3 regions of the Kocuria sp. UBA1838 genome follow, and region 2 is predicted to be linked to each of the others. Evidence: predicted binding sites of a transcription regulator. Region 2 holds the regulator's gene; each other region holds the start of a gene.
What was found. The regulator HrcA, encoded in region 2, represses chaperone genes, less so after heat shock. The targets are predictions, from matches to a motif close to TTNGCACTCGNNNNNNNCGAGTGCNAA.
Positions count from the first base shown of each region.

Region 1: a site for HrcA is predicted at 7,102-7,128, ahead of groES (co-chaperone GroES). Genes of this name have one in related genera too.
Region 3: a site for HrcA is predicted at 2,243-2,269, ahead of B3I25_RS08755 (Hsp20/alpha crystallin family protein). Genes of this name have one in related genera too.

Region 1 is NZ_DDIY01000012.1:47,060-57,798, reverse strand. It holds gene tsaD (tRNA (adenosine(37)-N6)-threonylcarbamoyltransferase complex transferase subunit TsaD) at 1-345, shown strand, start outside; gene B3I25_RS06205 (glutamate--cysteine ligase) at 367-1,512, opposite strand; gene B3I25_RS06200 (class I SAM-dependent methyltransferase) at 1,616-2,986, opposite strand; gene B3I25_RS06195 (siderophore ABC transporter substrate-binding protein) at 3,148-4,128, shown strand; gene B3I25_RS06190 (ABC transporter permease) at 4,208-5,185, shown strand; gene B3I25_RS06185 (iron chelate uptake ABC transporter family permease subunit) at 5,178-6,215, shown strand; gene B3I25_RS06180 (ABC transporter ATP-binding protein) at 6,212-6,967, shown strand; gene groES (co-chaperone GroES) at 7,260-7,556, shown strand; gene groL (chaperonin GroEL) at 7,664-9,247, shown strand; gene B3I25_RS06165 (acyltransferase family protein) at 9,478-10,739, shown strand, end outside.
Region 2 is NZ_DDIY01000005.1:275,512-286,250, reverse strand. It holds gene B3I25_RS03080 (LCP family protein) at 1-640, opposite strand, end outside; gene B3I25_RS03075 (GTPase Era) at 819-1,868, opposite strand; gene ybeY (rRNA maturation RNase YbeY) at 1,921-2,376, opposite strand; gene B3I25_RS03065 (PhoH family protein) at 2,424-3,509, opposite strand; gene B3I25_RS03060 (GerMN domain-containing protein) at 3,654-4,610, shown strand; gene B3I25_RS03055 (16S rRNA (uracil(1498)-N(3))-methyltransferase) at 4,633-5,394, opposite strand; gene dnaJ (molecular chaperone DnaJ) at 5,391-6,533, opposite strand; gene hrcA (heat-inducible transcriptional repressor HrcA) at 6,596-7,618, opposite strand; gene B3I25_RS03040 (DUF3097 domain-containing protein) at 7,782-8,660, shown strand; gene B3I25_RS03035 (DUF4870 domain-containing protein) at 8,874-9,305, shown strand; gene hemW (radical SAM family heme chaperone HemW) at 9,311-10,555, opposite strand; gene lepA (translation elongation factor 4) at 10,555-10,739, opposite strand, start outside.
Region 3 is NZ_DDIY01000016.1:124,283-133,682, reverse strand. It holds partial or broken gene B3I25_RS08760 (MMPL family transporter) at 1-1,476, shown strand, start outside; gene B3I25_RS08755 (Hsp20/alpha crystallin family protein) at 1,636-2,130, opposite strand; gene B3I25_RS08750 (ChaB family protein) at 2,390-2,809, shown strand; gene B3I25_RS08745 (GNAT family N-acetyltransferase) at 2,873-3,352, opposite strand; gene B3I25_RS08740 (1-phosphofructokinase family hexose kinase) at 3,414-4,376, shown strand; gene surE (5'/3'-nucleotidase SurE) at 4,596-5,510, shown strand; gene B3I25_RS08730 (NUDIX hydrolase) at 5,689-6,123, opposite strand; gene B3I25_RS08725 (NAD(P)H-dependent flavin oxidoreductase) at 6,206-7,219, shown strand; gene B3I25_RS08720 (Dyp-type peroxidase) at 7,354-8,190, shown strand; partial or broken gene B3I25_RS08715 (FAD-dependent monooxygenase) at 8,539-9,400, opposite strand, start outside.

The DNA.
Region 1 (10,739 bases), on a different contig from region 2:
GATCAACCCGTCCCCGTGGCGGACGTGGCCGCAAGCTTCCAGGAGTCGGTCGTGGACGTGATCGCGCGCAAGACCGTGCTGGCGTGCACCGAACACGGGATCACCACGCTTCTCATGGGCGGGGGCGTGGCCGCCAATTCCCGGTTGCGAGAGGTCGTGACCGCGCGGTGCGGTGAGCACGGGATTCCCGTGGTGATCCCGCCGCTGTCCCTGTGCACCGACAACGGGGCGATGGTCGCGGCCCTGGGCTCCCGGCTGGTGGCGCAGGGCCGTCAGCCCACCGGGATCTCGTTCACCGCGGACCCCGGCCTGCCGGTGTCCACGGTGTCGATGCCCGCGGCGTAGTCCTGCCGGGCCGTATCCGGATCAGCGTTCCGAGCGGTTGCGCTCCACGATGTCCATGACCACGGCGCGCAGGTCCCCGCCGTTCTCCCGGGCCACGCGCCGTTGGCGCTGATAGCCCACAGCCCCGCTCATCATGGTCTCCACGTGCGCGAGCTCGCGGGCGCAGCCGAGCTCGTCCGCGAGGGGTTCCAGATCGGTGAGCAGATCCGCGAGGTCCTCCGTGACCAGGCGCTCGCGGTTGCGGGTGTCCCGGATCACCACGGCCTCGAGACCGTAGCGCGCGGCGCGCCACTTGTTCTCCTGGTGGTGCCACGGGGGCATCACGGGGATCGTCCCGCCGTCGTTGAGGGAACGGGAGAAGGACTCCACCAGGCACTGCGTCAGTGCGGCGATCGCGCCCACCTCCCGCAGGGTCGAGGGACCGTCGCACACGCGCATCTCCACGGTCCCGAAGCGGGGGACGGGGCGGATGTCCCAGCGGTTCTCGGAGATCTCCTCGATCACGCCGGTCTCGATGAGGTCGTTGACGTAGGACTCGTACTCGCCCCACGTGTCGAAGTGGAAGGGCAGCCCCGCCGTGGACAGCTGCTGGAAGATCAGTGCCCGGTGGGACGCGTACCCCGTGTCCTGGCCGCACCAGTACGGCGAGTTCGCGGACAACGCGAGCAGGTGGGGGTAGTAGTTGAGCAGGCCCTCCAGGACGGGCAGGGCCTTGTCCCGGTGGTCGATGCCCACGTGCACGTGGGCCCCGAAGATCACCATCTGCCGGCCCCAGTACTGCGCGCGGTCCAGGACCTTGAAGTAGCGTTCCTTGTCCACCACGGGCTGGTCCGCCCACTGGGAGAACGGGTGGGTCCCCGCGCCGAAGATCTCGAGGGACCGAGGATCCGTGATTTCCCGGATCCGGTCCTGGGTGTCCGCGAGCTGGTCCACGGCCTCGCCCACGGTGTCGCACACACCGGTCACCATCTCCACGGTGTTCTGCAGGAACTCGCCCGTGACATGGGGGTGGTCCCCCTCCTCACCGAACTGCGGGTGCTGCGCCACGAGGGCATCGAGGACCTCCTGGCCGCGCGGGGCGAGCTCGCCGCTCTCGCGCTCGACCAGGGCGACCTCCCACTCCACACCCAGGGTGGAACGTTCGGAGCTGTGGAAATCAATCTGCACGGCGTGGTCCTCTCATGGGTGCACCGGGATCGGCGGTCGTGACCTGAACCGGGACGTCGTTGCCGACCACCGGGGTGTCGCGCGCGGTCCGAACACAGGGGTATCAGTGTACGAGGTTTACGGCGAGCACCACGCGCCGTTCCTTCCCCGCCTGTTCGAGTCGCGTCATGACCAGGGTCGCTCGCTGCGAACCCCGGGGTGCAAGTTGCTTACGCAGTTGCTCGGGGGTCACGTCCGTGCCGCGTTTCTTGATCTCCAGGGTCCCCACGTCCTGCTCCCGCACCCACTTCTTGAGGGTCTTCACGGTGTGGGGCAGCACCTCGCGCACCTCGTACGCGGTGGCCAGCGGGGTGTGCACGAGCGTGTCCGAGCTCAGGTACGCGATCGCGGGATGGATCAGACGCGCTCCGATGCGCTGCGCGAGATCGGTCACGAGCCCCGCGCGGATCACCGCGCCGTCGGGCTCGTAGAAGTACTGCCCCACCGCGCCCAGCAGTTCCCCTTCCGCCGCGGGCGACTCCCACGTCGCGGAGGTCAGTTCGGCCGCCGACGACGCCGCGGCACCGTCCCGGGATGCGTCACCGCTCCGGCCGTCCCCGGCACCCGGCGCGTCGTCACCCGGCACGAGCGCGTCGTCGGCGGCGCCGGGAAGGCGGGGTGCGCCGTCGTGTCCGAGGACCAGGGCGGCGCGTGCGACGTCCGGGCGGCGCACGGCGTTGAACCACAGCGCGGCCTCCACCACGTCACCGTGCTGTGAGATCCACTGGGCCTCCGCGGCGCGCGGGACGTGCTCGTGGGGGATGCCGGGACCGAGCTTGGCGCCCACGGAGAGCCCCCGGTCCGCGAGGTCCGTAACGAAGGACAGGGGAGGGGAGAAGGCCTCCGGGTCGAACAACCGCCGCGTGCGCCCATGACCCGAGACCCGGCGCGCGGGGTCCAACCACACGCCCTGCGCGGGACCGGACTCAAGGGCGTCCAGGTCCAAGGACTGCGCGTCCGCGCACACGACGCGAGCGCGCGGCCACCCCGTGAGGTTGACGGTCGCCACGGCCGCGGTGACCGGGTCCCGCTCGACCGCGGTGACCGTGCGCTCGAGCGCGGCCAGGGCCAGCGAGTCCGCGCCGATCCCACATCCCAGGTCCACCACGTGCTCGATCCCCGCTTGCGCGAACCGCTGGGCGTGCAGGGCGGCCACCGACCACCGGGTGGCCTGCTCCACACCGTCGCGCGTGAAGACCATATGACGGGCGAAGTCCCCGAACTTGGCGTGGGCCTTGGCGCGCAACCGGGACTGGGTGAGGACCGCGGCCACGAGCTCCGGGTCATGGCCCTGTGCTCGCAGGGACTGGGAGAGCGCGAACGTGGCGTCCGGGTCGTAGGGGCCCAGCGAATCCAGCAGCCGCATCCCCCGCGGGGTCAGCAGCTGGGCGAGGCTGCGGGTCTCGGCGTCGTCGGGGGCGGTGGAGGCGTTCACACGTCCATCACATCACGGCGCGGGGAAGCCGCGGCGAACGCGCGGGCCGCGACGCCCGTCACAGAGCCATTTACATTACGATCCGCATCCCTAATTAGGTTAGGCTCACCTAGTGGCTGGCCGCCCGTAACAGACGACCCCGCGAGATTGCGAGAAGATCCATGTCCATGAACCGATTGATCCCCGGTGTGGCGCTGAGTGCCGTGGCGGCACTGGCCCTCGTGGGATGCGGTGCCAACGCCCAGAACGCCTCCGACACCCAGGCGTCCTCGGCCACCGTGACCGTCACGGACAACAAGGGCGAGCAGACCGTTCCCGCACCGCCGCAGTCCGTGGTGGCCACCGACAACCGGGTGTTCGAGACGCTCGCGGACTGGGGCGTACAGCTCAAGGCCGCCCCCAAGCAGCTGATCCCGAACGGCATCTCCTATGCGAACGACGACGCCGTGGTGGACCTGGGTTCGCACCGTGAACCGAATCTCGAGGCGATCGCCGGGGTGGACCCGGACCTCGTGATCAACGGGCAGCGCTTCGCGCAGTACTACGACGACATCAAAAAGCTCGTCCCGGACGCCGCCATGCTGGAACTGGATCCGCGCGACGATCAGGCGCTGGACGAGGAACTCAAGCGCCAGACCACGGCCCTGGGTGAGGTCTTCGGCAAGCAGGAGGAAGCCCGCCGACTCACCGACGGGCTCGACCAGGCCGCCCAGCGCGCCAAGGACGCCTACGACGGCCAGTCCACGATGGGCGTGATCGTCTCCGGTGGTGACATCGGGTACGTGGCACCGAGCAAGGGACGCACGATCGGCCCGCTGTTCGACATGGTGGGGCTGCAGCCTGCGCTGAAGGTCGAGGGCTCCGACAACCACCAGGGGGACGACATCTCCGTGGAGGCCATCGCCCAGTCCCGCCCGGAACTGCTCATCGTGCTGGACCGTGACGCGGGCGTGAAGACCTCCGAGGGTGCCAGCCCGGCGTCCGAGGTGATCGAGAAGTCCGAGGCCCTCAAGGACGTCCCCGCGGTGAAGAACGGCAACGTGGTCTACCTGCCCGCGGACACCTACACGAACGAGGGGATCCAGACCTACACCGAGATCCTCGACGACATCGCGGAGAAACTGGGAGGCCGGAGCAACTGATCCCTCCCACCCCGCACGACCACCGACGCCCCGCGGGAGCCTCCCGCGGGGCTTCGGCATGATCCAGGAAGCACACGTGATGGTCTCCACTGCACAACGTCCGACCCGCACGGGGGTGGCCCGGGACTGGAAGTTCTGGCTCGCCCTGCTGGTGGTCCTGGGACTGCTCTGGCTGTCCCTGGTCACGGGGATGGCGGACCTTTCGGACGCCCAGGGTGAGCAGTTCCTGGGTCTGACCCGGATTCCCCGCACGGTGGCCCTGGTCCTGGCCGGTGCCGCGATGGCCATGTCCGGGCTGGTCATGCAGTTGCTCACCCAGAACCGGTTCGTGGAACCCACGACCACGGGCACCACCGAGTGGGCCGGGCTGGGGTTGTTGCTCATGATGATCCTGGCCCCGGACGCCGGGTTGAGCGCGCGGATGATCGGCGCGATCGTGGCCGCGTTCGTGGGGACCATGGTGTTCTTCGCGTTCCTGCGCCGGGTTACGCTGCGTTCCTCCCTGATCGTGCCGATCGTGGGGATCATGCTCGGGGCCGTCGTGGGGTCGATCTCCACCTACCTGGCGCTCGTCACGGACCGGTTGCAGAACCTGGGCGTGTGGTTCGCCGGCAGTTTCACGTCCGTGCTGCGCGGCCAGTACGAGACCCTCTGGGTCGTGGCACTCGTGGCGGTGCTCGTGGTCATCACTGCGGACCGGCTCACCGTGGCGGGACTCGGCGAGGACATCGCGACCAACGTGGGATTGAACTACAACCGGATCATCCTGATCGGCACCGGACTCGTGGCCGCGGCCACCGGCGTGGTCACGGTGGTCGTGGGCAATCTGCCGTTCCTGGGGTTGATGGTGCCCAACGTGGTGTCCCTGTTCCGGGGCGACGACCTGCGCTCCAACCTGCCGTGGGTGTGCCTGCTCGGGATCGGCCTGGTCACGGTGTGTGACCTGATCGGGCGCACGATCATCGCGCCGTTCGAGGTCCCCGTGTCCCTGATCCTGGGCATCGTGGGCGCTGCGGTGTTCATCGCCCTGTTGCTGCGAAGCCGGCGCCATGTCTGAGGTGACCGCGCTGCGCCACGACCGGGCGCGCACTGGATCGGGGGCCTTCGTCTCCCCGGCCCACCGCCGCCGCTACTGGATCACCGCGCTGTCCCTGCTCGTGGCGGGACTCGTGTTCTGCGCGGGCATCCTCACGTGGGACAACCCCCTGCCGTTCGGCACCCCGGGGTTCTGGCGGATCGCCGAGTCCCGGGCCACGAGCGTGGTGGTGATCCTGATCGTGGCGGTGAGCCAAGCCATGGCCACGGTCGCGTTCCAGACCGCCGCGAACAACCGGATCATCACGCCGTCGATCATGGGTTTCGAGTCCCTGTACGTGCTCATCCAGACCTCGGCGGTCTACTTCCTGGGTGCGGTGGGGGTCAGTGCGGTGCAGGGGCTGCCGCAGTACGCCCTGCAGGTGAGCCTCATGATCGTGTTCGCGCTGGGGCTCTACGGCTGGTTGCTCTCGGGCAAGTACGCCAACGTGCAGGTGATGCTGCTGATCGGCATCGTCCTGGGCGGCGGGCTCGGCGCGGTGTCCACCTTCATGCAGCGCTTGCTCTCACCGAGCGAGTTCGACGTGCTCAGCGCCCGCTTGTTCGGCTCGGTGGCCAACGCGGATCCCGGGTACTTCCCGCTGGCCGTGCCGCTGTGCGTGGTGGCCACGGTGGCCCTGTACGTGCACTCCCGCACGCTCAACGTCATGGCTATGGGGCGGGACGTGGCCACGAACCTGGGCATGGACCACCGCCGGGAGCTGCTGCTCACCCTGTTCTGGGTGTCCATTCTGATGGCGGTCTCCACGTCCCTGATCGGGCCCATGACGTTCCTGGGGTTCCTCGTGGCGATCCTGGCGTACCAGTTCGCGGACACCCACGACCACCGCTACGTGTTCCCCATGGCCGCGCTGATCGGTTTCGCGGTGCTGTCCGGGGCCTATTTCGTCCTGAAGAACGTCTTCTACGCGGAGGGCGCTGTGTCCATCATCATCGAGCTGGTGGGTGGCAGTGTCTTCCTCTTCGTGATCCTGAGGAGGGGCAGACTGTGATCCAGTTGACCGGACTGGTCAAGGAGTACGGCACGGACTTGGCGATCGGGCCGGTGGATCTGCAGATCCCCGCCGGTGGCGTGACCGCGCTCGTGGGGCCCAACGGCGCGGGGAAGTCCACGCTGTTGACCATGATGGGTCACCTGCTGGGTCCCGAGGCCGGCACCGTGGAGATCGGCGGTCACGACGTGAGCAGGACGCCGCCGCGTGAACTCGCCAAGGTCGTCTCCACGCTGCGCCAGGAGAACCACTTCACCGCGCGGCTCACCGTGCGCCAGCTCGTGGCGCTGGGTCGCTTCCCCTACACGCGTGGGCGGATCACCCGGGACGACGAGCGGATCATCTCCGAGTCGATCGAATTCTTCGACCTGGGACCCCTGCAGAACCGCTACCTGGACCAGCTCTCGGGCGGTCAGCGCCAGCGCGCCTACGTGGCCATGGTGCTGTGCCAGGACACCGAGTACCTCCTGCTGGACGAGCCCCTGAACAACCTGGACATGCGCCACTCGGTGCACATGATGCATCACTTGCGCCGCGTCGCGGACGAGCTCGGACGCACCGTGCTGATCGTGCTGCACGACATCAACTTCGCGAGCCACTACTCGGACTGGATCTGCGCCGTGAAGGACGGTCGCGTGGTGGAGTTCGGCCCGCCCGAGCAGATCATGACGGACGAGACCCTCACGCGCGTGTTCGACACCCCGGTCACGTGCCACGACGGTCCCCACGGGCGGCTCGCGGTCTACTACTGACGCGGCACGGACGGCTCGCCGGCCTCGACTGACGCGGCCGCGGGGACGGCGGCGTCGTACCCGCGGATTGTGCCCAGAGACGAGCGCGGCGGGCGCGCCTTGACCGCGCGCGGCCCGTCTCCCTACAGTGATGATTAGCACTCTCATGGTGAGGGTGCTAAAGGCCAGGCGCTCAATCGGCACCGCGACGACGGTTGGCACGCCAACTGGCCTGTGGCGGACGCGGTCATGGGACCCCATGACACGGCGCGTTCGCACACCGTCTCACACGCCTAGAAGAAAGGGAGAGATCGTGTCGGTCTCCATCAAGCCTCTCGAGGATCGCATCGTGGTTCAGCCGCTGGCCGCTGAACAGACCACCGCTTCCGGTCTGGTCATCCCGGACACCGCCAAGGAGAAGCCGCAGGAAGGCACCGTCCTGGCCGTGGGCCCGGGCCGCGTGGACGACAAGGGCAACCGCATCCCCGTGGACGTCAAGGAGGGTGACGTGGTCATCTTCTCCAAGTACGGCGGGACCGAGGTCAAGTACAACGGCGAGGAGTACCTGGTGCTCCCGGCGCGGGACGTGCTGGCCGTCATCGAGAAGTAATCCCCGCAACGACTTTCGTGCGCGGTGCCCGGACGTTCGCCCGAGAACGGGCCACGCGGGCACCGCGCCGTCATTTCCACACCCTTCTCGTTTCGTAAGGAGCACACATGCCCAAGCAGTTGGTGTTCAACGACGCCGCTCGCAAAGCGCTCGAATCCGGTGTCAACCGACTGGCCGACACCGTCAAGGTCACGCTGGGCCCCCGCGGGCGCAACGTGGTCCTGGACAAGAAGTGGGGCGCACCCACCATCACCAACGACGGCGTGACCATCGCCCGTGAGGTGGAGCTCGAGGATCCGTACGAGAACCTCGGCGCCCAGCTGGCCAAGGAAGTGGCCACCAAGACCAATGACGTCGCCGGTGACGGCACCACCACGGCGACCGTCCTCGCGCAGGCCATCGTCAAGGAGGGTCTGCGCAACGTGGCCGCCGGAGCGGCCCCGGGCGACATCAAGCGCGGCGTGGAAGCGGCCGTGGCCACCGTGGCCCAGCGTCTGCTCGACAACGCCCGCCCCGTGGAGGGCAAGGACGTGGCCCACGTGGCCGCGATCTCCGCGCAGTCCATGGAGATCGGCGAACTGATCGCCCGCGCCTTCGAGACCGTGGGCACGGACGGTGTGATTACCATCGAGGACGGTTCCTCCACCGAGGTGGAGCTGGACGTCACCGAGGGCATGCAGTTCGACAAGGGCTACCTGTCCCCGTCCTTCGTCACGGACCCGGAGCGCCAGGAAGCCGTCCTGGACGACACCTTCGTGCTGCTGTTCCAGGGCAAGATCTCCTCGGTCCAGGACCTCATGCCCGTGCTCGAGAAGGTGCTGCAGGCCAAGAAGCCGCTGACCATCATCGCCGAGGACGTCGAGGGCGAGGCCCTGTCCACCCTGGTGGTCAACAAGCTGCGCGGCACGCTCGACGTCGTGGCCCTGAAGGCCCCCGGTTTCGGTGACCGCCGCAAGGCGATCATGCAGGACCTGGCCGTGCTCACGGATGCGACCGTGATCACCCCCGAGCTCGGCATCTCGCTCGAGGGCGTGGACGTGTCCCAGCTGGGCAACGCCCGCCGGATCACCGTGACCAAGAACCAGACCACGCTCGTGGACGGTGCGGGCTCCTCGGAGGCCGTGGCCGAGCGCGTGGCGGAGATCAAGGCGGAGATCGCCCGCACGGACTCCGAGTGGGACCGTGAGAAGCTCCAGGAGCGCCTCGCGCGCCTGGCCGGTGGCATCTCGGTGATCAAGGTCGGTGCCGCGACCGAGGTCGAGCAGAAGGAACGCAAGCACCGCATCGAGGACGCCGTGTCCTCGACCCGCGCGGCCCTCGAGGAGGGCATCGTGGCCGGCGGCGGTTCCGCGCTGGTCCACGCTTCCAAGGCGCTCGACGGCACGGACCTCGGTCTGACCGGGGACGCGGCTACGGCCGTGACCATCGTGCGGCGCGCACTGACCCAGCCCCTGCGCTGGATCGCGGAGAACGCGGGCCAGGACGGCAACGTCGTCGCGGCGCGTGTGGCGGACCTCGAGCCCGGCAACGGCTACAACGCCCTGACGGACGAGTACGAGGACCTGCTCGCCGCGGGCATCATCGACCCCGTCAAGGTCACCCGTTCCGCTCTGCAGAACGCGGCGTCCATCGCCGCGCTCGTGCTCACCACGGAGACCCTCGTGGCGGAGAAGCAGGACGACGAGGACTGAGTCCTCCCGATCCTTCCGGCAATCGCTGAATGGCCGGCGGCCCGCCCCTTTCGGGGGGTGGGCCGCCGGTCGTCTGTGGTGCTGCGACCGGCGACGGTGCTCGACGTCTGCCCCCGCGCGACCGGGTGGCTCAACCCGCAGGCCGTGCGCGCTGCCCACCCACGGAGACGGGTCGGGGCGGAACCGGGTGCGATGTGATCGGTGCGCCCCGCTGCGTTTAGGCTGACCAGATGCGCATTCCCCCAGCCTTGGATCCCGTTGCCGGTTCATCCCCGCTCCCGGTGGGGCAGCGACCCCGGTGGGCTGCCGGATCCTCCTCCGCGCAACGGGTGCAGCGGTACTCGGGGTTCCGCCCGGAGGTGCAGGGGTTGCGGGCGATCGCGGTGCTGCTCGTGGTCGTCTATCACGTGTTCATGGGCCGGGTGTCCGGTGGTGTGGACGTCTTCCTGCTGATCTCCGCATTCTTCATGACGCTGTCGTTCGTGCGCCGGATCGAGGGCGGCCGACCGCTGGGGCTGGGTCGGTACTGGCTGCACACGTTCAAACGCCTGCTGCCCCTGGCCACGGTGATCATCCTGTTCACCCTGGTGCTCATCTGGCTCGTGTTCCCGCGCACGGACGTCGCGGAGTTCCGGTCCCAGGGCGTGGCCTCGATCCTCTACGTGGAGAACTGGGCGCTCGCGGCGAACGAAGTCAACTACTACGCCGCGGATCATTCGACCGCTTCCCCGTTCCAGCACTTCTGGTCCCTGTCCGTCCAGGGCCAGGTCTTCCTGGTGTGGCCGCTGATCTTCGCGCTCGCGTGGTTCGTCAAACGGCGCACGGGGCGTAACAGCATCCCCGTGCTGGCCGTGTGCTTCGGTCTCGTCTTCGCCGCGTCCCTCACGTTCTCGGTGGTGACGACGGCGACCCAGCAGGAATTCGCGTACTTCGACACCCGTGCCCGACTGTGGGAGTTCGCGCTGGGGTCGCTCATCGCGCTCGCGATCCCGTACCTGCACCCAGGCCGCGTGCTGCGTGTGGTGCTGGGCTGGCTCGGTTTCGTGAGCATGGTCTCGGTCGGTGTGCTCGTGGACGTGCAGGGCGCGTTCCCGGGATGGATCGCGTTGTGGCCGTTGCTGTCGGCGGCGGCGATCATCGTGGCCGGGCAGTCCGGTTCCAGCATCGGTTTCGACCGGTTCCTCTCGTGGGGCCCCATCGTGCGACTGGGGGATGCCGCGTACGCGCTGTACCTCGTCCACTGGCCGCTGCTCATCACCTACCTGGTGATCCGTGAGCGCCCCGAAGCGGGGCCCCGGTCCGGTGTGGCACTCGTGGTGCTCTCGGTCGTACTGGCAATGCTGTTGACCCGGTGGATCGAGACCCCGTTGAAGCGGTGGGCGTGGCCCGAGGCCCGGACATGGCGCATGGGCCTCGTGATCGTGGTGTGCATGGGGCTGGTCACCGCGACCGCCGCGAGTTGGGCCGCCATCGACCGGCACCGCGAGGCACA
Region 2 (10,739 bases):
CGGGCAGACGCAGCCCGGACTTGGGGTCATCCACGGGTTCGTTGACGCACACCTGCACACCGCCCACGGCGCTGGAGAGTTCCTTGACGGCGTTGAAGTCGGCGAGCATGAAGTGGTCGATGTCCACGCCGGTGAGTCGGTTGATCGCGGCCACGGTGCACCCAGGGCCGCCGTGTTCCACCGCACTGTTGAGCATCCCGGTCGTGGCCGGGTACACGGTGCCGCTCTTGGGGTCCGTGCACTGCGGGATCCTGACCATGAGGTCCCGGGGAAAGGAGACCACGGTGACGGCGTCGCGGTTCGCGGTCACGTGCACGAGCATCATGACGTCGGTGCGGCCCTCGGCGTCGTCCTCGCTGCCGTATTCGCTGTTGCCCTGACCGTGGCGAGTGTCCGAGCCCATGACGAGGATGTCCAGGGGGCCGTCGTCCACGTTCTCGGCACCGTCGGAGAGGTTCAGGGGGCTCGAGGTGAGGTTGCCGGTCAGGCGCAGCGCGGCGATCCCGCCGATGCCGAGTACGGCCAGCAGCCCGAACACGGCCAGGATCACGGCGATCCTGCGCACCGAGGAGCGGTGGACATGGGCGCGGTGATGACGTCCGGTCTGGCGCAGGTCGTACGCCTCGCCGTCGCGATCCATGCGGCGGGCGGGGTGCGTACTCCACGGCGGGCTCGTACGCGAACTCCGGCGGCTCCGGCGTGGTGCTGAGCTGGGATCCACCGGTGACGTCTCCTGGGGTCTCGGATCGGGGGGGGGCGTGCGGCCCTGACTGGTGGGTCAGGCTACGGCACCGGGTTGACGTGTGGTGTGTGTCCGGTCAGAACCCGAGCTTGGACAGCTCTCGGGGGTCCCGTTGCCATTCCTTGGCGACCTTGACGTGCAGGTCCAGGTAGATCCGGGTGCCCAGTAGAGACTCGATCTGGGCTCGGGCGCGCGTCCCGATCTCGCGCAGTCGCGCACCGCGCTTGCCGATCACGATGGCCTTCTGGGAGTCCCGTTCCACGTACAGGCTCGCGTGGACGTCCAGCATGGGGTTGTCCGGTGAGCGGCCTTCACGTTCGGAGACCTCGTCCACGACCACGGCGAGCGAGTGGGGCAGTTCGTCCCGCACGCCCTCGAGCGCAGCCTCGCGGATGAGTTCGCCCATCATGGTGACCTCCGGCTCGTCGGTGAGGTCCCCTTCCGGGTACAGGGGTGGGGAGACGGGCATCAGCGACACGAGCAGCTCGGCGATCTCGTCCATCTGGAAGCCGTCCGCCGCGCTCACGGGGATCACGTGGGCCCATCCGGCCGGCGTGTCCTCGGTGCGCTGCGCGGCCGGGCGACCGCCGGTGCCCTTGGCGGACGGCGCCGCGTCGCGACGTCGTCGTCGTGCGTCGCGCTGGGCGCGCTCCTCGGTGACGACCTCGCGCCCGAGCTCGCTCACGGCCACGAGCTGTTCGGCGAGGCGCTGCTGGGGGACGAGGTCCGCCTTGGTCACGATCGCGACCACGGGGGTGCGCCCGACGGCGGCGACGACCTGCTGGGCGATGTACCGGTCCCCCGGGCCCACCTTCTGGTCCGCGGGCACGCAGAACCCGATCACGTCCACCTCACCCAGGGTCTGGGCCACGACGTCGTTGAGCCGCTGACCGAGCAGCGTGCGCGGACGGTGCAGGCCGGGGGTGTCCACGAGGATCAACTGACCGTCGGTGCGGTGCACGATCCCGCGGATGGTGTGCCGCGTGGTCTGCGGACGGTTGGACGTGATCGCGACCTTGCGCCCCACGAGCGCATTGGTCAGCGTGGACTTGCCCACGTTGGGCCGGCCCACGAACACGGCGAAACCGGCGCGGAAGTCAGCGGGCTGTTCAGTGGGCTGGGTCATCGCGGGTCCTCGGTCGTTCAGTCGGTGCGGGGGTCGGAGGCGGTGCGGCGCCTCACGTCATGGTCTCCACGGGCGCGTCCCGGCCCAGGAACTCCTCGAGCAGCGAGCGCTGGGCGGTGAACATGCGGGCGCGTTCGTCCTCGTGGGCGTGGTCGTGGCCCAGCAGGTGCAGCAGGGAGTGGGTGGTGAGCAGGCACAGTTCGTCCTGGGTGCTGTGGCCGGCGGCCGCGGCCTGGCGTTCGGCCACGGGTGGGCACAGTACGACGTCCCCGAGGACGCCCAGGCTAGGGTCGTCGGGGGTGCCCTCGCGCAGTTCGTCCATGGGGAAGGACATGACGTCGGTGGCTCCGGGCAGGTCCAGCCACTGTTCGTGCAGTTCGGCCATGCGGGTCTCGTCCACTACGGCGATGCTGACCTCGGTGTCGGGGTGCAGGTGCCAGCGGGTGAAGGCGAGGTCCACGAGGGCCTCGAGCTGGTCGGTGTCCACGGCGCGGTAGGCAGTGGGCAGCTCGGCCTGTTCGGCGGGGGTGTCCCAGGGCAGGTCGAAGGCCACGCTCACGGGGTGTCTCCCCCGGTGCGCTCGGACGACGCCGCTCGGCGTTCGTCCTTGCGGCGGGCTCGTTCCACGCGGTGGCGGTTGGTGGTGTCGAACCGGTCGTAGGCGGCCACGATCTCGCCCACGAGTTCGTGGCGCACCACGTCCGCGGAGGTCAGTTCGCAGAACGCGATGTCGTCGATCTTCCCGAGCACGTGTTGGACTTGGCGCAGTCCGGACTTGGTGGTCCCGGGCAGGTCCACCTGGGTCACGTCACCGGTGACCACGATCCGTGAGCCGAAGCCTAGACGGGTGAGGAACATCTTCATTTGTTCCGGGGTGGTGTTCTGGGCCTCGTCGAGGATCACGAAGGCGTCGTTGAGGGTGCGCCCGCGCATGTAGGCCAGCGGGGCGACCTCGATGGTCCCGGCCTCCATGAGCCGCGGAATGGACTCGGGGTCCATCATGTCGTGCAGGGCGTCGTAGAGGGGACGCAGGTAGGGGTCGATCTTGTCGTTGAGCGAACCCGGGAGGAAGCCCAGTCGCTCGCCGGCCTCCACCGCGGGACGCGTGAGAATGATCCGGTTGACCTCCTTGGCCTGCAGGGCGCGCACGGCCTTGGCCATGGCCAGGTACGTCTTGCCGGTACCGGCGGGCCCGATCCCGAAGACCACGGTGTGCTCGTCGATCGCGTCCACGTAGGTCTTCTGGTTCACGGTCTTGGGCCGGATGGTCTTGCCGCGGGTGGAGAGGATGCTCGTGGACAGCGCGCTCGACGGGCGCAGGTCCTGGGCGTCACGCATCATGCGGGCCACTCGCAGCACCGTGCGTTCGGTGATCTCGGTGCCGCGCAGCGCCATCGCGAGAAGTTCCTCGAGCAGGGAGGCGGCCAGGCGGGTGTCGATCACGGGCCCCTCGAGGGCCACGTCCAGGTCCCGCACGGTCATCCGCACGGCCGGGAACTGCTGCTCGAGCAGACGCAAGGTCGCGTCCCCGTGGCCCAAGGTCCGGACGGCGGTCTCCCGATCCGGTACGTGCACGGTGACGCGGGTTCGTTCGGTGGGCGGAGTGCTCAGTGCCTCGGTCCCTTCGGTTGGTTCGCTCATCGGGTCCAGCCTACCGGTGCGCGCGGACCCGGACCCGCCGGGACCGACGGGCTCGCGCGCCGCAGGTTGCAATCCAATAACGGTCCGCCCGGATCCACGTGCGACGTTAGCGCCCGTGGCTCCCGGTGGGTAAGTTGTGTAGCCGTGAAAAATCCCGCAGGAACGACCGAGCCGCAGCGTCGTCGCGCCACCGCGCCCGGCGGACTTCGGCGCGCCGCGACGGGGGCGCTCGCCGTGTTGCTCGCCGCGGTCGTGGCCTCGTGCGGGACCGCCGCCGACCGACCGGACCACAACTCCGAAGCCGCCCCCGGGATCGCCTCCGCGCCCATGAACACGGACACCGCGATGGAAGGCGTGGCCACCGAACAGGCCCCCGTGTACTGGGTGGGCACCGGGGACCAATCGCGCTACCTGTTCCGCGAGTTCCGCACCCCGACCTCCCAGGACACGACCGACCCCGTGGCCCAGGCGGCGCTCATGGTCACCTCGGCCACCCCCGCGGACCCGGACTACCGCTCCCTGTGGTCCGCCGTGGACACCGTGGGCACCTCCGTGTCCCCGGACGGAACCATCACCGTGGACCTGCCCGCCGCCGCGTTCGCCTCCCAACTCTCCCCGCAGGACGCGCGGGTTGCACTGCAGCAAATGGTGTACACGGTCTCCGCGGCGGCCGTGACCGCCGGGCTGTTGGACTCGTCCACGGCCAAGGAGGTGCGGGTCCTCGTGAACGGGCAGAGCGGGTACAAGGCCTTCGGAGCCGTGGAACTTCATGCCCCGCTCACGCGTGACCCCGCACTGGCCGCGCCCGTGTGGCTCGTGGACCCCCAGACCGGGGCGGAACCCAAGAGCCCCGTGACGGTCTTCGCCCGCGTGCTGCCCTCGGTGCGTGACGCCCGCTGGGAGGTGCTCGAGGACGACCGCGTCGTGCACAGTGGGAACATCGCACCCGCTTCCCCCGGCTCAGATCCGACCACGGGCACGGAACTACGCACGAGTGTCACGCTCGACCCCGGGACGTACACCGTGCGCGTGAGCGGCACGGACGATTCCGGCACCACCGTGTCCGACGATCACACGATCACGGTGCGCGCCGGGGACTGAGCCCTCCCCATCGGGTCCCGGGTCAGTCCCAGAGCCCGAGCACCGCGTGCAGCGCGGCCAGTGCCGCGGGTCCCGCGGTGGACGATCGCATGACAGTGGTCCCCAGGCGCATCGGCTGAGCACCGGCGGCGCACAACGCCTCGAGCTCTCCGACACCGATCCCTCCCTCCGGGCCCACGATCACCGCGATCCGGGACCGATCGCCCCACCGGGTCACGTCCGGGGTGGACCAGCGTGGGCTCGCCGATTCATGCAGCACGAGCCACAGCATCTGGGGTTCCGCAGCGATCAGCCGGGCCAGACCCGCGGTGTCCACCCAGTCACCGCGTTCGGGCCAGCGGGCGCGCCGGGACTGCTTGGCCGCCGCGGCCAGGGTGGAGTCCCACTTGGCCATGAGTTTGGCCGCGCGGTCCGCGTGGACGCGCACGATGCTGCGTTCCGCCTGCCACGGGATCACCCGGGAGACCCCGAGTTCCGTGGCGGCCTCCACGGCCTGCAGGTCCCGGTCCCCCTTGGCAAGTGCCTGCACCAGCGTGAACTCCGGCTGCTGCGCGGCGTCGTGGTGGATCTCGTGGACGGTCACGCTCATCCGGTCCTTGGCCCCGGAGTCGAACGTGCACACCGCACGGGTGCCGTGCCCGTCCACGAGGTCCAGGGCCTCCCCCGCGCGCAGGCGCCGCACGGTCACCGCGTGCTTGGCCTCGGGACCTGCGACGTCCAGGACCTCCCCCGGGTGCGCCCGGGAGAGGTCCTCGGCGGGGACGTGGAAGACTGGGTTGGTCACAGGTCGTTGAACCGGTCCCGCAACCGGGAGAAGAACCCACCGGAGTGGTTGGTGTTCACGGTCGTGCCGTCCGCTGCTTCCTCACCGCGCAGCTCGGCGAGTTGCTCGAGCAGTTCGCGCTGTTCGGAGGAGAGGTCCTTGGGGGTCTCCACCTCGAAGTGCACCTTGAGGTCCCCGCGGCCCTTGCCCCGCAGGTGGGTGACACCCAGGTCGTCGAGCGTGACGGTCGCACCGGACTGGGTGCCGGGATCGACGTCCACCGTGCGAGCGCCGTCGAACGTCTCGAGGCTCACGGTGGTGCCGAGCGCGGCGGCGGTCATGGGGATACGCAGGCGGGCGTGGAGATCGTCGCCCTCGCGGAGGAAGGTGGGGTCCGGATCCACCTTGAGTTCCACGAAGAGGTCGCCGTTGGGTCCGCCGGCGGTGCCGGCCTCACCCTGGCCGCTCAGGCGGATGCGGTTGCCGGACTGGATGCCGGCGGGGATCTTCACGGTCAGGGGGCGGCGGTCGCGCACGCGGCCCTCGCCGTAGCACTCGTGGCACGGGCTCTCGATGACGGTGCCGAAGCCGTTGCACTGGGAGCACGGGGCCTGGGTGGTGACCATGCCCAGGATGGACTGGCGCTGGTACTGCATGTGGCCGGAGCCGCGGCACATGGTACACGTCACGGGGCTCGTGCCGGGCTGGCAGCACGTGCCCTGGCACGTGGGGCACACGACGGCGGTGTCCACCGTGATGTCCTTCTCCATGCCGAACACGGCGTCCTTGAGGGAGATCCGCACGTTGATCAGGGCGTCCTGGCCCTGGCGGGTGCGGGACTGGGGGCCGCGCTGGCCACCGGCTCCCGCGCCCTGGAAGAACGTCTCGAAGATGTCGGAGAAGCCGAAGCCCGTGCCGGGGAAGCCCCCGCCGAAGCCGGTGTCCGTGCCGTTCTCGTTGCCTGTGGCGTCGTAGACACGACGCTTGTCCGGGTCGGAGAGGACGTCATTGGCGTGGGAGACGCGCTTGAACTCCTCGGCGGCCTCGGGTGAGGGGTTCACGTCCGGGTGGAGTTTGCGGGCCTTCTTGCGGTAGGCGCGCTTGATCTCTTCGGCGCTGGCGTCCCGGCTCACGCCGAGGGTTTCGTAGTGATCGCTCACGATGTCGTCGTTTCTTCTTTCGTCGGTTCTACGGTTCTACGGTCGAGCGGGGCGGGCGGCGCTCACGTGCGCTCAGCCCCCAGGTTCTTGGACAGGTAGCGGGCCACCGCGCGCACGGAGGCCATGGTCGTGGGGTAGTCCATGCGTGTGGGCCCCACGACTCCCACCTTGGACGCGGCGTGCGGACCGTAACCCGTGGCCACCACGGACGCCTCCGCCAGGGGGTCGTCGCTGTGGTCGGAGCCGATGCGCACCGCGACCCCGCGTTCGTCCTGCTGCATCTCGGACAACAATCGCAGCATGGCCACTTGTTCCTCAAGCGCCTCGAGCACCGGGGAGATGCTCTGCGGGAAGTCCCCGCTGAAGCGCGCCAGGTTCGCGGTCCCGGCCATCACCAAGCGGTGTTCGTCCGACACCGCTGCGAGCACCGCGAGCGCCCCGGTCACCGCGGTCCCGGCGTCGCGCAGTTCCTCGGGCAGGACCGGGGGCAGGGTCACGGCGGCGTCGGGGACGTCTTCCACGGGCGTGCCGAGCAGGCGTGCGAGCACGTGGGCGCGCAGCTCCAGCAGCTGGGCCTCGGTCAGGGTGACGGGCAGTTCCACGGTGCGTTGGGCCACGCGTCCGGTGGTGGGGATCAGGATCACGAGCACGCGGGCGTCCCCCACGTCCACGAGTTCCACGTGGCGCACGGTGATCCCGGTGCGCACGGGATACTGGATCACGGCCACCTGGTGGGTGAGCTGGGCGAGCAGGCGCACGGTGCGCTCCATGATGTCGTCCAGGTCCTGGGCGCCGTCCATGAACACCTGGATCGCGCGGCGCTGGGCGGAGGTGAGGGGCTCCAGGGCTGCGATCTGATTGACGAACTCGCGATAACCTCGGTCCGTGGGGATCCGACCCGAGCTCGTGTGCGGTGCCACGATCAGCCCGTCCTCCTCGAGGGCGGCCATGTCGTTGCGCACCGTGGCGGAGGAGACGGGTAAACGGTGGCGTTCCACGAGCGCCTTGGACCCCACGGGTTCACGCGAATGGACGTAGTCCTCCACGATGGCGCGCAGGATCTGCGCTCGGCGCGGATGCTCCATGTGTCTCACCTCCCGTTGCTGGCAATTCTGGCACTCAAGAGTTCACAGTGCTAATCCTGGCAGTCAAGGGCCCGTGGGTCAGGGGCCGATTTTGATACGCTCGCGGCTGATTCGCCTGCCCGGCGGCGCGCTCGCGCCGCGGCACGACGTGGAGGAGTCGCCCGTGAACGCATCCGGCTGGTCCTGGGGTCCCCAGGACCTAGGCAGTCCCGACGTCGCCCGCACCGGTCCCGTCTCCCGGGACGTCCCCGTGGCCCGGGACATGGTGCTCGAGGACGTGGAGACCGGGTGGGTGGGGGCCGTCGTGGGCGTGGAGACCATCGGCGGGATGCGCGTGGTGGGTCTGGAGGACCGGCACGGGCGCGTGAAGTCCTTCCCCCTGGGCCCGGGCTTCCTCCTGGACGGCGAACCCGTGCGGCTGGGCCCGCCCGAGACCCGCAGCGCCCCGGCCAAGCCCCGGATCACGCGTTCGGGGTCGGTCGAGGTCGAGAACTTGCGCGCGTCCGTGGCCAAGGAGTCGCGTGTGTGGGTCGAGGGGTACCACGACGCCGAGCTCGTGGCCAAGGTGTGGGGCCACGACCTCGCGGTCGAGGGCACCGTGGTGGAACCCCTGCACGGGATCGACGACCTCCCCTCAGCCATCGCCGAGTTCCACCCCGGCCCGCAGCGCCGGCTCGGGATCCTAGTGGACCACCTGGTCGCGGGCTCCAAGGAGTCCAGGATCGCCCAGGAGGCGCTCGCGGTCCCGGGTGCCCGGGACAATGTGCTCATCCTCGGACACCCCTACGTGGACATCTGGCAGGCCGTGAAGCCCAGCGCCCTGGGGATCCGGGAGTGGCCCGTGATCCCGCGCGGGGTGGATTGGAAGACCGGGATGGCACGCGCGCTGGGCCTACCGCACCGCACACCCCAGGACGTGGGGCGGGCGTGGCAGGCGATCCTTGCACGAGTGAACACGTACGCAGACCTCGAACCGGCCCTGCTGGGCCGCGTGGAGGAGCTCATCGACTTCCTCACCGCCCCGGACGCCGCCGATTCCTGACCCGGGCTGCGCCTGACCTGCGGTGACCCACGACGTCGACGGCGCTCACAGCCGGTGGTCTACGGCTTCGGTGACCCGCGTTAGCGGTAACCCTCAGCGTCGGTGACGCCTGGTGTCGTCGTCCGGCGCGAGCCACGCGGGAACGACCGTAGGATGGGAGCACCGGCGTCCACCGACCCGGATGGCTACCGCCCGTGAAAGGCACACCCGCTCGTGACTGACGCTGCTCCCTCCCCCTCCACTCGCTCCGCCGAGACTCCGTTCGAGTCCGTGGCCCCCGTGGCGCAACCCCTGGACGTGTCCCAGGACCGGCAGTGGGCCACCCTCGCCCACCTGGGTGGCGTGGTGGGCGTACTGCCCAGCTACATGATCCACCGGGTGTTCAAGGACCGTGGTCCCTTCACCGCTCAGGAATCCCGGGAAGCCGCCAACTACACCATGCTGCCCACCCTGGTGATCCTCGCGGGCATCGTGCTCTCACTCATCCCGTTCATCGGATGGCTCTTCTCGGTCATCGCCGCCGTGACCTGGCTGTTCCTGGCCATCACCTCCGTGCGCGCGGGCGTGAAGGTCAACCGCGGCGAACCGCACCAGTACCGGTTCAACACCCACCTCTACGACAAGTTCGCGGCCCGCAACTCCTGACACGGTCACCAGTCGAGCAAGCGGCGCGTCACGGCGTCGGCCATCAGACGCCCCGCGTCCGTGAGGACCGCGGACCCGCGGAGGGCGGCGGCGCCGTCCAGCCAGCCGTCGGCGATCAATCCGGCCACCGCGTGCCGCCCCTCCGGGCGCAGCCCCTCGAGCGGGAGTCCCTCACGGATCCTGATCCCGAGCATCACGTGTTCCACGTACTGCGTCTCGCCATCCAAGGTCTCGCGGCCCACGGCCGGTGAGTCACCCCGGCGCACGGCGGCCGTGTAGGGCAACGGGTGCTTGAGATTCCACCAGCGCACGCCGTCACTGTGCGAGTGCGCCCCCGGGCCGATCCCCCACCAGTCCTGATTGCGCCAGTACGCGAGGTTGTGCACGCTGCGGTTCTGCACCGCGCTGCGCCCGTGGGCCGCGCGGGACCAGTTGGACACCTCGTACCACTCGAACCCGGCCTCGTGCAGCAGCGCGTCCGCGAGCGTGTACTTCTCCGCCTGGTCGTCCGGATCCACGTCCGGCACCTCACCGCGGCGGATCTGGGCGGCCAGCTTGGTGCCGTCCTCGATGATCAGGGAGTACGCGGAGACGTGGTCGGGGTCCATGGCCAGCGCGGCCTCCAACGAGGTGCGCCAGTCGGCCACGCTCTCCCCCGGTGTACCGTAGATCAGGTCCACGCTCGCGCCCAGTCCGCGGTCCTTGGCCCAGCCGACGGCGCGCGGGACGTTCGCCGGCGTGTGCGTGCGTTCCAGCACGCGCAGCACGTGGGGCACCGCGGACTGCATCCCGAAGGACACCCGGGTAACCCCGGCCGCGGCGAGCACGTCGAACGTCTCCTCGCTCACCGAGTCGGGGTTGGCTTCCACGGTGACCTCGGCGTCCGGGGCCAGCCCGAAGCTCTCCCGGGCCTGCTCGAGCATGAGCGCGAGCTCCCGGGCGGGCAGAAGGGTGGGCGTACCCCCGCCGAAGAACACGCTGTGCAGCGCGCGCGGCGGTGCCCCGGCGGCGTCGAGCACGGACCGGGCGAAGCGGACCTCCGCGGCGGCGTCGGCGTGGTAGTCGCGCTGGGAGACGCCGTCCCCGAGCTGGTCCATGGTGTAGGTGTTGAAGTCGCAGTACCCGCAGCGCACCGCGCAGAACGGGACGTGGACGTACAGGCTCAGGGTGCGATCGGTGGCGCGGGCGACCGATGCCGCGGGGAGCGCGCCGTCCCGGGGTGCGGGATCACCCTCCGGTTGGGCGGGCATTACTTCTTCTTGTCCTTCCCGGTGTCCTCGTCCGAGGACAGCGCGGCCACGAAGGCCTCCTGGGGGACCTCCACGCGGCCCACCATCTTCATGCGCTTCTTGCCCTCCTTCTGTTTCTCGAGCAGCTTGCGCTTACGGGAGATGTCACCGCCGTAGCACTTGGAGAGCACATCCTTACGGATCG
Region 3 (9,400 bases), on a different contig from region 2:
CTCCCGCGCTGGCTGGACAAGATCCTCCCGCACGTGGACGTCGAAGGTGAGTCCCTCGCCGCGCAGGGTGCCGGGCAGTCCGGCACGGTCTCCGCGGGCGACGCCGCCGGGTCCGCCCCCGTCACCGGTCGCCATCGCGCGGTGTCCGGGAAGCGCCGGGGAAAGTCCGGTCACGGGCAGCACGCCGCGACCGCCGCCGTGGCCACCGCGGGTGCGGCCGGTGCGGCCGGTGTTTCCGGTCGGACGACGTCGCACGGTCACCGTGCCGGGGCCGGCGAGCGGACCCACGGTCATGTCGGGAACCACCGCACCGCGGCCGATCACCGTGCCACCTACCACCGGGGATCCGAGCGTCGCTCGGCCGGGCAGCACCATGCCACCGGGGCCCCTCTCGGTGTCGTGGCCGATGACGCCCAGCGCCGCGGTGAGCCCGCGGGCGCTGCCGAGAATGGGGGCTCCCGCGAAGACACCGCAACGCCCGGGACCGCGGGGACCCAGCGGCGTCGCGGTCGGCACGCGGCGGCTTCCACGAGCACGTGCATCGCCGAGGACCGGGCCGCCAAGCCGGCCGCGGACGTGATCGTGCGCGCCGCGGACCCGGTGCTGCGCGCCACGAACCAGGCGTTGCGGGTGCTCCCGGATGTGCTGGATTCCGAGGAGAAGCTGCTCGAGTCCCTGGCCGTGCGCGGCGAGGAAGCGGCACCGCACAAGGCGATGCACAAGCGCGCGAGCTTCGAGAAGGTCATGGTGGCCGGGTACCCGGTCATCGTCGCGCGGCCCAAGGCGGCCATCACCCGGGCGGACGCCCCGGTGGTCGTGCACTGGCACGGCGGCGCGTACGTGAACCCCATGACCACGGTGCACTGGCGCTGGATCGACGCCCTGATGCAGCGCACCGGGGTCACCGTGGTGGTGCCGGGCTACGGGCTCGCCCCCGATCACACGGTGGACGAGGCGCTCGAACTCGCCGACGGCGTGTGGGACCTGGCCCGTTCGTTCGGCCCGCGCGTCTTCCTGTCGGGCGACTCCGCCGGCGGTGGTCTGGCGTTGGCCCAGGCCATGCGACTGCGGGACGCGGACGATCTCGGCGTGGCGGGTCTGATCCTCATGGCCCCGTGGGTGGACACCACGGTGACGAACCCCCAGATCGAGGCGTACCGGGACGCGGACCACATGCTCGGTACCGACGGCGCTCGGGCCGCCGCTCGTTGGTGGGCCGGCACACGGGACGTCACCGACCCCATGGTGAGCCCCGCGTTCGGCGACGTGCGCGGACTGCCCCGCACGTTCGTGCTGCAGGGTGACCGGGACATGCTCTACCCGGACACCATGGAGTTCGTGGCCGAGCTGGTGCGAGCAAACGTGGACACCACCGCGGTGGTCTGTGAGGGCGGACCGCACGTGTACGCGCTCATGGTCTGGACGTCGCGCGCGTCCGAGGACCTCGACCACGTGGTGCGGTGGATGAACCGCTGACCCCGTCGTGAACATGAGTGTGCCCCGCAGGGTGACCTGCGGGGCACAGTCATGTCATGGGGCGGTGAGCCCCCGATTGAGCAGGCCTGTTCCCACCGGGTGGATTCGCCGGTCAGTGCCGGTGAAGGGTCGGTCCTGATCGGCCCTGTTAGGTTCTGGTTAGTCCTGCGACCCCTCGGAGTCCGTCTGCACGTTCTGCGAGCGGTCCTCGTCCGAGCCCTTGTCGTGCTCCAGGACCACGTTGTCGTGGTGTTCCTGGCCGGTGGCCACCTGGATCTTGCGCGGCTGGGACTTGGGGGACACGGGGATGGTCACGGTCAGCACGCCGTTGTCGTACGCGGCGGTGATGTTCTCCGTGTCGATGCCCTGGCCCAGGTTGAGCTGGCGGACGAACGAGTGGCTGCGGCGCTCGCGCACGATCCACTTGGTGTCCTTCTCCGCGGAGGGCAGACGACGCTGCGCACGGATGGTCAGCAGCTGACCGTCCACGTCCACGTCCACGCTCGTGGGATCGATGCCCGGCAGGTCCGCGGCAAGGTAGTAGTTGGCGCCCTGACGGTAGAGGTCCATGGGCATCTGCTCCAGGCCGTTGCGGCCGGAGAGGACCTGGTTGGCGAAGTTCTGGACCTCGGAGAACGGGTCGAATGTAGCCATGACGATTACTCCTTCACTCTGCGGCACCCACGTGCTGTGCCCCGCGAACCGGTCGATTACCCGCGTGGAGCCATCACGTTTCTTGAGTCTCTGTGACTCAACAACGTCTAATGTAGCAGGCTGTCGGCGGAAGTGCTAGTCATTGACGCACGAAAGCTGAGTGGCACTGACTCAAGCAGCGGGCGGGCCTGTCGCAGCGGCGTCGGCGGCGCGTAGGATCGAGCCACCAGTGACACCCGAACGCTCTGAGGAGGCCCCCGTGCCCAAGGCGAAGAAGAACGGCCACGCGCGTCAGGACGAGATCCCGTCCACGCTGCAACGCTCGGACGAGAAGGCACAGGACACGTTCGCGCAGACCTACGACTCGGCGCAGGAGGAATACCACGACGACGCCCGGGCGGCGCGCACCGCGTGGTCGGCCGTCAAGCACACCTACGAGAAGGTCGGGGACCACTGGGAGCCCAAGGAGCACAACGGGCCCTCGGACGACAGCGCCGAGAAGGGCGGCCTGAACTCGGAGGACACCGCCGGCGGGGTGGACGCTAACGCCAGCAAGGAGCACCTGTACGAACTCGCCCAGGAACTGGACATCACGGGACGCTCGGACATGACCAAGGACGAATTGGTCGAGGCGATCGACAAGGCCAATCAGAAGAAGACGCGCGAGGCCCGCGACTGAGGTTCACCGCTCGGCGGGTTCATACCCTGCGGGTTTATGACTGCTGGCCTGCGATCGGTGGGGCTACAACTGGCGGGCCAGGAAGACCGAGGCCGTGGTGGCGTCGTGGAAGGAATCCACGGGCTCGTAGCCGCGTTTGCGGAACATCGCGATCCCCTCGGTCATCTCCTCGTTGAGGGAGACCACGGCCGTGGTGGCGCCGAAAGCGCGCACCTTGTTCTCGAGTGCCCGCACCAGGGTGCGCGCGTGGCCCTGTCCGCGGTGTTCCGGGGTGACCCAGATCCGGCGCAGTTCCACGCGGTCGTCGTCGAGTTTGCGCACCGCGCCGCACGCGATGACCGAGCCCGTGACCAAATCCGTCATGAGGAAGAAATCCCCGTGCGGCGGAGTGACGTCCTCCGGGCCGGTGACCTCGGTGAGTTCGGGATCGAAACCGCCGTCGATCCGGTTGTTCAACTCGCTGAAGTACGCGCTCAGGGCGCGCAGCGTGTGCTCACTGGCGGCCTGACCTTCCACGATACGAACCGGTGCGGTGACGTTCATCCCACCATGGTGACACCTTGGTGTGCTGTTCACCAGCGCCCGTGTCATGTAGCTTTCGTTCGTGACCGAGACCCGCCCCGGCCCCAAGCCGCGTATCTCCATCCTGGTTCCCACTCCGCTGCTGATCACGGAAATCACGGAACCCGCTGCGCATCGCAACCGTAGTTCCCACGAGTCGGACGTGCACATGCACCCCGGCGGGCAGGGGCTGTGGGTGGCCCGGATGGCCGGGTCGCTGGGGGCGGACGTGTCCGTGAGCGGGCCGTTCGGCGGAGAACTGGGCTCGCTGATCCGCACCATGCTGGACGGGCTGGGCATGCAGGTCAATGCTGTGCGCTACGGGTACGGCAACGGCGGATACGTCTACGACCTGCGCGGTGAGGACCGGGAGACCGTGGCCCACATGCCGCCCCCGGAGCTCTCCCGCCATGAACTGGACGATCTCTACGGCACGGCGTTCGTGGACGCGCTCGCCTCGGACGTCCTCACGGTCACCGGGGCCGAACCCGGGGACGTGGTGCCGGCGTCGTTCTTCGGCCGCCTTATCCGGGACACGCGGGATGCCGGGACCACCGTGGTCGCGGACCTCAGCGGCAAGCCCGCACTGGCGGCCGTGGCGGCTAACGTGGACGTGCTCAAGATCAGCCACGAAGAGGTGCTCGATCTCGAGCTCGTCGCGGAGGACACCGCGGAGGCCCTGGTGAGCGCCGGACACATGCTGCTCGAACGCGGTGCGGGCGCCGTGGTGATCTCACGCGCCAAGGACCCCGCGCTGCTCGTGGAGAAGGATTCCGTGCGGGAGGTCTCCGCGCCGTCCATCACACCGCTGGACCACCGAGGGGCGGGGGACTCGATGACCGCGGGGATCTCGGTGGGTCTGGCGCGCGGTCTCGATCTCGTGGAGGCCGTGGCCCTCGGTGCATCAGCGGGAGCGCTGAACGTGGCGCGCCGCGGCCTGGGGACCGGCAACCGCACGACCATCGAGAAGTTCGCCCGCGAGATCACGGTGCGCACGCTGTCCTGACGTCCCGGGTGCTTGACCTGTGGCTCTCCGATTCGGTGCCACGACCCGGCTCCGGCTCGACGCGCCGAGCAGTTCGGTCTGACGCCCAGTGCACCCTGACCGGATGTGGTCGCGGGCAGTTCGGCCCGTGTGAAGTGTGACCGGGTTGGTCCTCCTGGGTGGCCTGGCCCGAGTACCGGGCTCTGGTCCGCGTGACGGGCGCGTGTCACCATGGTGCACATGCACATCCTGGTCACCAATGACGACGGCATCTCGTCCCCGGGGCTCGCGGTTCTGGTGCGCGCTGCACTGGATCGGGGGCACACGGTGAAGGTGGCCGCACCCGCCGAGGAGTACTCGGGTGCGAGTTCCTCCCTGTCCGGGGAGGAGATCGACGGCCGGATCGCGCTCGTCGCAGCCGCGCCGCCCGGGATGCCGCGCGACGTGGACTGCGTGGGCGTGAAGGCCGCACCCGCATTGATCGCGTTCCTGGCGTCCTATGGTGCGTTCGGCCAGCGGCCCGATCTCGTGCTCTCGGGGGTCAACCTGGGCGCGAACACGGGCAAGGCCACATTGCATTCCGGCACCGTGGGGGCGGTCCTGACGGCCGCGTCCCACGGGATCCCCGGCATCGCGGTGTCCATCACGTCCGGCGCGCCGCAGCACTGGGACACCGCGCACCTGGTCACCCGGTTCGCGCTCGAGCGATGGGAGACCCGCCCGTTCGACGAGTGGATCCTCAACATCAACGTCCCCGACGTCGCCCCCGAACGCCTCCGCGGCCTCAAACCCGCGCGGTTGGCGGGCTTCGGCGCGGTGCAGGCGCAGATCGGCCGCGGGGACGAGAAGCACATCGCCGTCACCTACAGCGCCGAGACCGGCCCGGAGGAACCCGACAGCGACCACTACCTCCTCACCCACGGCTGGGCCACGGCCACCCTGCTGCGCGCCCCGGTGGACGACCCCCACCAGACCCTGCGCACCTTCGCCCCGGACGCTCTGGGCATCACCCCCCGCGATCCCTCCGCCGACGACGCCGCACCCGCCCCCCCTGGACGAGGTCACCGTGGACGCCGCCACGGTCATGCGCCGCACGTGACCCGGAGCCCCTGCTGTCGCGGCGTGGAACATCGTGAAACGGCGATACCCCGCTGACCCGCCCCGGGAATGCCCGCCCATGTGACCCTCGCAAACCCTTGGGCACGCGGAAGCCAGTCCCAAAATTCTGGGCATGCGGAAGCCAGTATTCCGGCGGTTAAGTGACTTTGGAGTGCCTGAAAATCCGCGGTGGGCCTCTACGTGCCTCAAACTTTGCCGGTGGCCTCCGCGTGCCTCACGACTCGCAGCCAGAGACACATGCCCCGCTGGACGCGGCACGCAGAGCCGGGAGAGCGTGCAACCGGGCCAGGGGAGCGAGGTCCGTGACGTCCTCCGCACCCGCGAGGGGCTGCCACCGCAGTTCCACGATCTCCGCTGCAGGCACGGGGGTGTCGGTGAGCGGCACGGTGCTCACGAACACGTGACTGTGCAGCCCGTGACCGGGTTCGTTCGCGGCATCCGAGTGCCATTCCCCCACGGGGCGCAACTGCTCCGGGGCCAGCGAGATCCCCAGTTCCTCCCGGACCTCGCGGATCCCGGTCTCCAGCGGTGTCTCGTCCCCCTCTGGCTTGCCCCCGGGGAACATGAACATCCCGGTCGAACGCTTGCGCACGGTCAGGACCGCCCCGTCCGAGGCGCGCCGCAGCACCACACCGGTCACCTTGATCACGGGACGTGAGGGGGTCCTGTCGGCGCTGATGAGGGGACTGGCATCATGGGAATCCGGCACGCCCCCACTATAAGGAGCCACGATGACGAACCCCCTGCACGATCTGTCCGTACCCGTGGTGCAGGCGCCCATGGCGGGTGGCCCCTCGACCTCCGCGCTCGCCGTGGCCGTAGCGGAAGCGGGCGGACTGGGGATGCTGGCCGCGGGTTACAAATCCGCGAGTGCCATGGCGGAGGAGATCCGTGAGGTCGCCGCACGCACGGACCACTTCGGGGTCAACCTCTTCGTCCCCGAACGGGACCCCTCCGATCCGGAGCAGCTTGAGGCATACGCGCGAGCCCTCGCCCCCGTGGCCGCCGACCTGGACGTCCCTGCCCCGCAGCCGGGCCCGTTCACGGATGACGACTACCCGGCCAAGCTGGATCACCTCGTGGCCAACCCCGTGCCCCTCGTCTCGCTCACGTTCGGACTGCCGGGAGCGGCCGACGTTGCGCGGTTGCGTGAGGCGGGCAGCGTCGTCGTCCTCAATGCCACGGACGCGCGGGAAGTCGAGGCCGCGGCGGAACTCGCACCGGACGCGATCGTGGTGCAGGGACGCGAAGCGGGCGGACACCGGGCCACACACGGCCAGGCCACGACCCCGGAGGACATCAGCACCGCGGAACTGCTCGACCAGGCGCGTGAGTTGAGCGAGATCCCGTTGATCGCCGCGGGCGGGATCGCGAGTCGCGAGGACGCCGCGGGCCTGCTCGGCCGCGGAGCCGTAGCGGTGCAAGTGGGCACCCTGTTCCTCACCGCGCGGGAAGCGGGGACCAAACCCGCCCACCGGGAGGCCCTGCTGAACGGCGGGGGCAGGGACACCGTGGTCACCCGGGCGTTCTCGGGCCGCTGGGCCCGCGCCCTGCGTAATGGGTTCACCGACCGACTCGGATCTGCGCAGGTGAGTGGCTACCCGCAGGTGCATTACATGACGGCGCCGCTGCGGGCCGCGTCCGCGGGCGACGCCGAGGGGCTGAACCTGTGGGCGGGCACCGGTTTCGGCGCGTGCCGGGACACGAGCGCGGCGGAGATCGTGGAACTCTTCCGGGGGTTGTGACCCACTGCCGCGGGACGGTGCCCGAGGGCTAGCGTGGGAAGGACAGCACACCCGCCCACCCCGGATCGACCGCGCTCGGTACGCCCAGGACGCGTGAGCATCCGGGTGGCGCACCGCCCACCCACGGAGAGCCCATGCCCACTCGGAAGATCGTGGCCGCCCCGGCCAAGTCCGCGATGTTCCTGGTCCTGACCATCGAGGAGGGATCGGAGGCGGAGGTCGCGGACATCCTCACGGGAGTCTCGGACCTCACCAAGGCGGTCTCGTTCCGCGTCCCCACGAGTGACCTGTTGTGCGCGGTCGGTATCGGCTCCGATGCGTGGGACCGGCTCTACGATGCGCCCCGCCCCAAGGACCTGCACCCGTTCCCGGAGATCGTGGGTCTCGTGCACACGGCGGTGTCCACCCCGGGGGACCTGCTGATCCACTTGCGCGCGGCCTCCCAGGACATGTGCTTCGAGCTGGCCAAGCACCTCATGAAGCGCCTGGGCCCGTACGTGGACGTGGTGGACGAGGTGCAGGGCTTCACGTTCTTCCAGGAACGCGATCTGCTGGGTTTCGTGGACGGCACCGCGAACCCGAAGGACGAGGACGCGTTCACGGTCGCGGTCGTGGGCGACCAGGACCCGACCTACCGCGGCGGCAGCTATGTGCACGTGCAGAAGTACCTCCACGACATGGGCGCGTGGGAGGCACTGTCCGTCACGGAGCAGGAGCTGGTGATCGGGCGAACCAAGCTCGAGGACATCGAGCTCTCGGACGAGGACAAGCCCGCCAACTCGCACGTGGCCCTCAACGACCTCGACGACGTGAACGGCCGGGCCCGCGAGATCATGCGTGACAACATGCCGTTCGGTCGCATGGGCACCGAGGAGTTCGGCACGTACTTCATCAGCTACGCCGCGGATCCGGGCGTCACGGAGACCATGCTCGAGAACATGTTCCTGGGCGATCCCCCCGGGCACGTATGACCGCATCCTGGACTTCTCCACCGCGGTCACGGGTCCCTGTTCTTCGCGCCGCCGCGCTCGTTCCTGGAGGACCCGACCACGGTGCCCCCGCGCGACGGCGCCCCGGTGACCGCACCGCAGGACGTTCGCGAGTCCCCGGACGCCGTGCCCCGCGCCAAGACCGAACTGCGCCTGGGCCTGGACGCCGCGATCGGCTACTCGTCCCACACCGCGGAGACCGTGGACCTCTACTTCCGGGAGACCCTCACGTTCCGGGTCAACACGTCCGAGGCGAGCGTGGTCATCACTCGCTGGGCCCGGCCCGGGCTTCGTCACGGCTCACCGGGAGTGCCCCCCCCGGGGGCCGGGTCAGTTCCTGCGCAGGAACTTCCCGAAGAACTCGGTGAGTTCGTCGGTCGCGTCGAGCGGCAGGACTGCGGCCACGTAGTGGTCCGGGCGGACCACCACGACGGCGCCGTCGCGGCTGATCATGCGCACGTCGAAGACGTCCTCGCCGGGGATCGCGGCGTAGACGCGCTCCCAGTAGTTCAGCTCGAACGGGCCCACCTGCGGCTTGAACGCGCGCGGCACCTTGGTGATGTCGACGTCCGTGTAGGGCTGCTGGTAGGTGACGTCCACGTCGAAGAGGGTGGCATCGCCGTCGTCATCACGGCGCAGCGCCACGAGCGGGGATGAAGGATCGTTCTGCCACCACTCGGCGAACGTGGTGGTGGGGGAATCCGCCCCGGCCACGGAGCTGTCCGCGAAGACGTGGATGCGCCAGCGCCCGTCCGCGGTGGCCTCGTGACCCTGGTGCACGACCATGGAATCGCACACGCGCTGGACGCGGGCGGACTTGAAGCGCTTACCCACCGGGTAGCCCTCGGCGAAGTCCTGGTGGTCGGTACCCGCCGTGATCAGGGACGGCTGGTACTCGGTCATGAACCCGGCCGGGAACTCCGCGGTCTTCACGTAGAAGTCCTCGAGGTACGTGGGGTCCGGCAACTTGTCCTGCGGGGTGGCCATGAGGGTGGACCACTCACGGTCGAAGTCGATCAGGTTTTTGGCGATCACCTGACGTTCCTCGGAGTAGGTGTCCAGCAGGGACTCGTCTGCGCGCCCGGAGAGCACGGCCCCGAGCTTCCAGCCCAGGTTCCAGCCGTCCTGCATGGACACGTTCATGCCCTGGCCGGCCTTGGCGGAGTGGGTGTGACACGCGTCCCCGGCGATG